Regions from separate parts of the Fulvimarina fulva genome, predicted to be linked through region 2. Evidence: predicted binding sites of a transcription regulator. Region 2 holds the regulator's gene; the other holds the start of a gene.
The links. The regulator LexA, encoded in region 2, represses DNA repair genes until DNA is damaged. The targets are predictions, from matches to a motif close to TGTTCNNNNTGTGTTCNG.
Positions count from the first base shown of each region.

Region 1: parE (DNA topoisomerase IV subunit B) is a predicted target of LexA. The motif match lies at 1,517-1,534, and genes of this name have one in related genera.

Region 1 covers NZ_JBDJAC010000001.1:457,791-462,266, forward strand. The annotation lists gene parE (DNA topoisomerase IV subunit B) at 1-1,413, opposite strand, end outside; gene ABDX79_RS02080 (DUF2735 domain-containing protein) at 1,701-1,892, opposite strand; gene ABDX79_RS02085 (glutamine synthetase beta-grasp domain-containing protein) at 2,275-3,321, shown strand; gene ABDX79_RS02090 (hypothetical protein) at 3,727-4,062, opposite strand; gene glnA (type I glutamate--ammonia ligase) at 4,449-4,476, opposite strand, start outside.
Region 2 covers NZ_JBDJAC010000018.1:3,374-7,849, reverse strand. The annotation lists gene ABDX79_RS18045 (ComEC/Rec2 family competence protein) at 1-1,611, shown strand, start outside; gene lexA (transcriptional repressor LexA) at 1,652-2,377, opposite strand; gene ABDX79_RS18035 (helix-turn-helix domain-containing protein) at 2,665-3,213, opposite strand; gene ABDX79_RS18030 (hypothetical protein) at 3,249-3,509, shown strand; gene ABDX79_RS18025 (hypothetical protein) at 3,737-4,476, shown strand, end outside.

The DNA of each region.
Region 1 (4,476 bases), on a different contig from region 2:
CTGCTTGGCCGATCCGCCTGCCGAGTCGCCCTCGACGATGAAAATCTCCGCCCCCGATGCGCCGGATTGCGAGCAGTCTGCGAGCTTGCCGGGCAGGCGCAGCTTGCGGGTGGCGCTCTTCCGGCTGACTTCCTTTTCCTGCCTTCGCCGAAGCCTTTCGTCGGCTCGGTCGAGCACCCAATCGATCAGACGCGCCGCGTCCTGCGGCGAAGAGGCGAGCCAGATGTCGAAGGAGTCGCGGATCGACTGCTCGACGATCCGCTGGGCCTCGGATGTGGCGAGGCGATCCTTGGTCTGTCCGACGAATTCCGGCTCGCGAATGAAGACGGAAAGCATGCCGGAAGCGGTCGACATCACGTCGTCGCCGGTTATCACCGATGCGCGCTTATTGCCGGAAAGTTCGGCGAACGCCTTGAGACCGCGAAGCAACACCGCTCGAAGGCCGGTTTCGTGGGTGCCGCCCTCCGGCGTCGGGATCGTGTTGCAGTAGGAGCGGATCGAGCCATCGTCCGGCGTCCAGGCGACCGCCCATTCGACAGCCCCGTGCCCGGAGACCTTTTCCGTGCGTCCGGCAAAGATCTGCGAGGTGATCCGGTCCTTCCCGATCGAGGCGTCGAGATAATCCTTCAGGCCACCGGGGAAGTGGAAACTGTCCCGCGCGGGGATCGGGCTGTTGGCGTCGAGAAGCTTCGGATCGCATTGCCAGCGGATTTCGACGCCGCCGAACAGATAGGCCTTGGAGCGCGCCATGCGGAAGAGCCGGGCTGGCTCGAACCGGGCATGGTCACCGAAGATCTGCGGATCGGGCCGAAAGCGAACCCTTGTTCCCCTCCGGTTCTGCGTATCTCCGACAGGTTGAAGTTCCGTGACCGCTTTGCCACGCGCATATTCCTGCCGGTACAGCTTCCTGTTACGCGCGACCTCGACCTCGAGCTTTTCGGAAAGCGCGTTGACGACGGAAATACCAACGCCGTGGAGGCCGCCCGAGGTTTCGTATACCTTCGAGTCGAACTTGCCGCCCGCGTGGAGTGTCGTCAGGATGACTTCGAGCGCCGTCTTGTCCTGAAAGCGTGGATGCGGATCGATCGGGATGCCACGGCCGTTATCGCCCACTGTGCAGAAGCCTTCGGCATCCAGCGAGACCTCGATGACGTTTGCATGGCCAGCGGTCGCTTCGTCCATCGAGTTGTCGATGACCTCGGCAAAGAGATGATGCAGCGCTTTTGCATCCGTGCCGCCGACATACATGCCAGGACGGCGACGAACCGGTTCGAGACCCTCGAGAACCTCGATGTCGGCCGCCGTGTAGTCGCCGCCGAACGGCTGCTGATCGGCTTCGGCCTTCTGCGGTTTCGTGACACGCTGGACTGGTATCTTGCGTGCGGCGTTGCCGGAAAACAGATCGTCACTCATGAGCGCCTGCCGATGCGAGCGCGCACGACCGCTTCCCGTATCGGGAAGGGGAAGGGCATGAAAGTCCTGTAGAGGCGGGCTTGAACCATGCCCAAGAGGTACACTTTCACGTATTGTTCTTCAAGCGCAGTCGGGCAACAGCCAAGCGCGTAAGTGAAGTGAACGCAAGATTTCCACTGCTTTCGGAAATCGAAATCACTGCAAAAGGTCCGCCGGCTCAACCTGTCTGGCCGGCCGTATATTGCGCCACGGCCGACTTCAAACAGGCACGCGAATGGTGCGCGGGATCAGTTGCATCCCGTGTCTTCGGAGATTGCCGCATCGTGATAAGCCGCGCGCCAGTCGAAGTGATTTGCGCTTTCAAGCGCCCGCGCGGTGCTCTCGTCGGACCACCCATGACCGCGCTTTCTGACGCCGGCGCGTCCGCCCACCGGAAACTGATAGATGGTCGCCGACTGCAATTCGATGCCCGTGGTCATGTCTCTGTCTCCTCATCTCATGCGGATGGTTTTCGCCACCGATGGCGGCTCATTCTTAGTTCTTATCCTGCTCATATAATAATCATTTTGCACGAAAAAACTGCAAAATCGTATGCCCCTTTTTGCAAAGCCTAGCTTATCGAGCTTTTGGAGGTATTAATCACTAGAAAGTGATCGGATGTGCTTTCGACAGAGCAGCAAGCGCATTGCCGAGATTTCATCGCGTTTTAGAACCTTGCGCCTTCGATGGATCGCGACACGACTGGAACCGGCCTCGGGTTTGGCATGGATGTTGCACTTGCGAACGTGAGCCGGAAAACCATCACCTTGGCGCTCTCAGCGCGATGGCTATTCCATCCTCGGTCCCATCAGGAGGTCATCAATGACAAAGTACAAGCTCGAATATATCTGGCTCGACGGCTATGAGCCGGTCCCGAATCTTCGCGGTAAGACCCAGATCAAGAGCTTCGACGAATTCCCGACGCTCGAACAGCTTCCGCTCTGGGGCTTCGATGGGTCATCGACCAAGCAGGCTGAAGGTTCGAGCTCGGACTGCGTTCTGAAGCCGGTTTCCGTTTATCCAGACCCTGCTCGTGAGAACGGCGTTCTGGTGATGTGCGAAGTCATGATGCCGGATGGCACGACGCCGCATCCGTCGAACAAGCGCGCAACGATCCTCGATGACGACGGAGCCTGGTTCGGCTTCGAGCAGGAATACTTCTTCTATAAGGACGGTCGTCCGCTTGGCTTTCCCGAGCAGGGTTATCCCGAGCCCCAGGGCAAGTACTACACCGGCGTCGGCTATTCGGCGGTTGGCGACATCGCCCGTGAGATCGTGGAAGAGCATCTCGACCTCTGCCTCGAGGCCGGCATCAACCACGAAGGCATCAACGCGGAAGTCGCGAAAGGCCAGTGGGAATTCCAGATCTTCGGCAAAGGCTCCAAGAAGGCTGCCGACGAGATGTGGATGGCCCGCTACCTGTTGCAGCGTCTGACCGAGAAATACGCCATCGACATCGAATATCACTGCAAGCCCCTCGGCGACACCGACTGGAACGGCTCGGGCATGCATGCCAACTTCTCGACCACTTATATGCGCGAGACAGGCGGCAAGGAATATTTTGAAAGCCTCATGGCCGCATTCGAGAAGAACCTCGAAGAACACATCGCTGTTTACGGCCCGGACAATCACATGCGCCTCACCGGCAAGCATGAGACCGCGCCGTGGAACAAGTTCAGCTACGGCGTCGCCGATCGCGGCGCTTCGGTCCGCGTGCCCCATTCCTTCGTGAACAACGGCTACAAGGGCTATCTCGAGGATCGCCGCCCGAACTCCCAGGGCGACCCCTACCAGATCGCTTCGCAGATCCTGAAGACCATCGCCGAGGTTGAGGAAAGCAAGGAAGGCGGCATCTCCGTCGCCGCCTGATCGCCCCCGATCAAAACGATTTTCAAAAGCCGGGCATCGCGAGGTGCTCGGCTTTTTTGTGCCACGGCGCCGATCTGGACGGCCACGATGATCGGATAAAGGCGATGGCAGGAAGGCTGTCGCTGTCGCTTGTCCTGGGCTCACCGCCACAGCCCGTCCAGACGGCACCGGCTTGCTTGAGCAGGCCTGCTTTTCACCGAACACGCTTACGGATTCGGGGATTTCCTCTCCGCATAAGACCAAGAAAACGAACATCGATGGTCTGAGATGTCCGGTTCGATTGCCGGGCATATCTGCTCTCACGATCGGTTCAAATCAACGAAGCCCGCGCCATGCCTCCCGCCAGATTCAAATTGGCCAGGACAGCGTGATGGCTTTCGGCCCGATCAAGGTCTGCCCAACCTATCAGTTTTCCGCGTAGGCCGCCCGGACTGCGTCGCGCGTCATTATCGCTATGCGTCCTGTCTCAGCGTTCTGGCTGCTCTTGCCGATCTGAGTGGCGGCGGCATCTGGCTTAGCCAGGGAAGGGTCAACCTGGCTGGCTTCCAGTTGCCAGGCGGTGAATTTGGCGATTGCCTGAGCGCGTGCTGCTTCTCCGACAACATCGACCAGAGAAACCTTTGGCGGTTCCCCAGGCTTCGAGGCAGCAACAGGATTTGGTTCGGCCTGCGGTTTCTGGGCCAGTGCCCGTGGAGGCGCGGTAAAGAATGTGGAGATGAAGCCGTCGATAAAGTTGTTCATGAAACTGGTCCCGATTAACGGGCCCAATTTCGTTCATGAGATTTAGAAACCGCCTTTAAAAATCGTTCAAATCCGGTCTATCCGCAAGAATATTAGAATGTCGCCAGTGGACCTTTCAAAGCACCGCGAAGAAGGCTGGTCGGCAGCCCAGGCGGGGTGCCGCCGCGCGGTGAGTAAAATCTGAATCTGAGTCAATTTATTCGTCCTACGATTTTATAACAACGGGCCGCGCTAGCGGCAGGCTCTGACGCTTGCGTACATGGTGTTATCAGTCGTCTTCAGGACGTTGCGGTCCGGTCCGGCACGGTTCTGAAACAGAAAAGGAGCGCACGCGGCGCCCCTTCTCCCTTCGCTTACCGTTGCTGAACCGGTGGGCTCAACCGGCCTTAGACCGAGTAGTACATCTCGAATTCG
Region 2 (4,476 bases):
TTTGCCTTCGCGCCCTATTTCGAGGGTCTCGGCGCCTACGGCTTTTCCCTCGGCAGCCCGAAGCGGCAATCGGATCTGGGCACGGACGGGGCCGGACCTACACTCGCAGAGCGCCTTCAGACCGCCATCTCCGGCCTGCGCGGGCGGGTGACCGACCGCATCCGCTCTGTCATTCCCGGCCAGCCAGGCGCTGTCGCAGCGGCCCTGGTGACCGGTCAGCGGGGCGGCATCGACGAGGCGACCACCGAGGCCCTGCGCGCGACGGGGCTTGCGCACATTCTCGCCATCTCGGGTCTCCATGTCGCCCTTGTCGCCGGTTTCGCCATGGTGTCCATTCGCCGGTCCCTCGTCTTCGCAGGCGCGCTCGCCCTCGTCTGGCCGGTCAAGAAGATAGCCGCCATCGGCGCGATCTGCGTCTCGAGCTTCTATCTCGTCCTCTCGGGCTCCAGCGTCGCCACCGAGCGCGCCTATCTCATGCTTCTCGTCATGCTGATCGCGGTCCTCTTCGACCGACCGGCGATCACCATGCGCAATGTCTCGATCGCGGCGATCCTCATTTTGGGGTTCACGCCCCATGCCGTGATGACTGCGAGCTTCCAGATGAGCTTTGCCGCGACGATCGGTCTTGTCGGTGTCTATGGTGCCTACAGCCGATACCGGGGCCGGCGATCGGACAGGTTCGCGGACGGGCCCGCGCGCGCCCTCGTCGTCTTCTTCACCGGCACGGCGGCAACCGCGCTGATCGCCGGTCTTGCGACCGCGCCTTACGCAATCTTCCATTTCCAGCGCTTCGCACCCTTCGGGCTTGTCGCAAATCTTCTCGTGATGCCGCTCTTCGCCCTGTTGATCATGCCGATGGCGCTTCTCGGCGTCATCCTCATGCCCTTCGGCCTCGACCATCTTCCATTCGCGATCGTCGGCGCCGGGCTCGATCTCCTGATCGCGGTCGCCTCAGAGCTCAGTGCGCGCCTGCCGGACCAGAGCACCGGGCTTGTCCAGCCCGCCGCATTGATCGCGCTGACCCTCGCGCTACTTGCCTTCTGCCTTCCCGTGGGACGGCTCAGATGGCTCGCCGTACCGGTTCTCGCGATCGGTCTGGTGCTCGCGGCAGCGCGTGCCACCCCGCCCGAACTGTTGATCTTCGAGGATGGCAAGACCTTTGCCCTTCTGGAGGGCGGCTCGATCGCCTATTCGAAAGCACGACCCAACGGCTTCGTCTCCGAGCAATGGGACCGGGCCTACCTGACCGAGGGAACCCAGCGCGGCCTCATTCCCGGCCTCGAAGACTGCGAAACGAAGCTCTGCCAGTTCACGACACGCAGCGGGATCACCATTGCCTACACCACCGACTATCGGCTTCTAGGCGCAGCCTGCGACAATGCCGATATCGCTTTCGTCGCGCGGGCAGCCCGCATCCGAACGTGCCGGTCGGGTGCCCGCCTCGTGACCCTCAGGACACTGCGCCGAAGCGGCTCGCTCGCCATCAGCCGCGATCCGGCGACCGGCGCGATCGAAGTCCAACGTGCCATCTCCGAGTTCCCTGCCGACTGGAATCGCCACCGCCTTGCGCCCTGGCCGGAATACTGGCGCAAACCGGACGTGGCTGAATGACCTGTGCGGCCCGGGACGTGGGCCGGAGCCCGGATTGTGATCAGTAGCGCCGGATGAGCCCGACGAGCTTGCCCTGAACGCGCACCCGGTCGGCGCCGAAGATCCGCGTCTCGTAGGCCGGGTTCGCCGCTTCCAACGCGATCGTGTCGCCCTTCTTGCGAAAACGCTTCAGCGTCGCCTCTTCATCATCGACGAGCGCCACGACGATCTCGCCGGGCGTTGCCGTATCGCCCCGGCGGATCACCACCGTATCGCCATCAAGAATGCCCGCCTCGATCATCGAATCACCCTTCACTTCGAGGGCGTAGTGCTCGCCGCCCATGATCATGTCGGGTGGGATCGAGATGGAATGGGTGTTGTGCTGAATCGCCGAGATCGGAACACCGGCCGCGATCCGCCCCATGACCGGGATCGAGACGTTCTCGTTTGCCCCGCCGTCTCGCACCGTCTCGCGCGCTTTCGCCGGCTGGCCCTTGGAGCCTTCAATAACGCTCGGCGTGAAGCCGCGCTGGGCGGGCTGAGGCGGTCGAGCCACTTCCCCCCGGCGCATGGCATCCGGCAGCTTGAGAACTTCGAGCGCTCGCGCCCGATTTGGCAGGCGGCGAATGAAGCCGCGCTCTTCCAGCGCGGTAATCAGACGATGAATGCCCGATTTCGACTTCAGCTCCAGCGCATCCTTCATCTCGTCGAAGGATGGTGGCACACCGGTCTCGTTCAGCCGGGCGTCGATGAATGTGAGAAGTTCGTGCTGCTTGCGCGTCAGCATGCGTCTCGGGGCCTCCAAAACAAATCCTGAACAAGCCTATATGTTCTTATTGTGTTCCGCAAGTGGCGAATCGGAACGAATCGGGAATTGTGGGCGCAAACGCTATTCGGGATTGACGAGGTAAAATCGGAACGCGCTATCCGGGATTGGTGATGTTACACCAAGCCATAATTTCCGGTCGTTTAGAGGACTTTTTGGCCTTCAAATTGGGTCCTCAATCCCTGTCCGCGCACGTCACCAAAAGGCCCAATACCGATTAAATTGAACTTGCCATTCTTTTCAGTCGCTTAGTCGTCCTTCTTTGGTGACCTAGAACGTAGGTGTTCGAGTTTTGGTGACGCTGATTGGTGACCCTCATCGGAACTGGTCCGCTCCCAAACACCATCGTTCAGTTGATGGAGTCCAACTGTCGTTAGGCGGCTAAGGCCGCGATAATACTCACACTGTTCGTCGATCGCTTCTGCGAGAGCCCTTGCTGCTTCCTGCTTCCTATTGTGAAGCTTCCAAGCCTCTTCACTATCTTCGGTGAAGGGGTTCGTGTTCGTAACGTTGACTGGAAGATTGGGGAGCTGATCGCCGAAGATCGTCCATAGGGCGTCGTACAAATGCCATTTGTGCATTCGGCGCTTCTGATCGTCGAAGTCGCGTATCTCCAGATCGATCAAGCGAGAGATCGCTACCAGCGTACTCGCGGGCATTCTCGTGCGACCCATCATGTAATTTTGCAGGGATCGATAAGGAATTCCGGTGGCTTCGCCGAGGTCTTTGACCGACCAGCCCATCTTCGCCAAGCCGGCGCGAACTGCTTGGATGATATTTTTATCGAGATCAGGCATTGTGCTTTACGCTAAACTGCGTAATTAAAAAAATCATGATGCACCAAAACAGCGTAAAATCACGGCCCATAAAGCTCTCACTGACGACACAGGTGGCGGGTTCGCCCTCGCTCTATGTCGCCGTTAGAGCCGGCTTCGTCAATCAGGGCTCTTCGCTCAATAGGTGGTGCCGGGACAATGCTGTGAACCGCCAGACGGCAGAGAAGGCGCTGAAAGGCGAACGGCACTCGCGGCGAGCGCAGCAACTCATTGAAACGCTGATCTCTGCCTCGCTTGGGTTTCAGGCAGTCAAATGAAGCTCAATTGGCTGCCTTCGCCTTCTCTCGCTTGCCTTGCCGAAATGCGACGTGAAACTGCTGCTCGGCTCCTACAGAGAGCAGCGACGCAGCCCTCATCCATATGGCGTGGCGCGTCCTTGGAAGTCCGTATCGTCAAAGGGCGCGGTGGGCGTTCCGGCCTTCAATACGAAGTCCGTCTCGACAGCCTTCCGGTCGAACTTCAAGACGCTTGGAAGGCCTCTCAAATGGCGCTCGAACCCGCTTCGAAGCCTCTTTCAACGTCAGGCCTCGCCCTGAAATGGCAGTGGTTTCGCAAGAACTTCGGCGCTGTTCTGGCAACCGAACCCCATAGCGCGGCCAGAGCCCAGGCTATCGACGAGCTGATCGGCGTCGAAACGACGGACTGGCGCGGCCGGTCGATCAAGTTCGCCCGAAACACGATCTACACATGGCTCCGCGAATACGAGGCGAAAGGAGCGGCTGGGCTCGCGCGAGGCCGGCGGACGGATGTCGGCACCACGCGCTATCACGTCTCGAAGCGCTGGGATGAATTCGTGTCCGGCCGGATCGATCGCGAGGCGATGGAGCGGATCGGCGACGGGATCAAGCAGTACCTAGGCGGATGCATCAAGGGCGGAGAGAAGCGCAAAATCGTTCTCTTCCTCGGCCGGGAAAAGCTGAAGGAACTGACGGCGCTGCATGGCGTCCGGCCAGCCGACGAACGACTCTTCAACCGCGTGTGCGAGATCCCGGTTCGGCTCTATCGCGACCTCTACCACCTTCGGCAGGTCTATGAGTTCAAGCGCGACCGGAAGCGGTTCGACGACGCACAGCCCCGCATCAAGCGCACGACGGTCGGGCTCCGGCCTATGCAGTATGTCGTAGCGGACGTTCACCACTGCAACGTGCTTGTCCAGCGCGACGACGGCACGACCACGACGCCAAAGATCATCGCTTTCATGGACATGGCGACACGGCGCGTCTG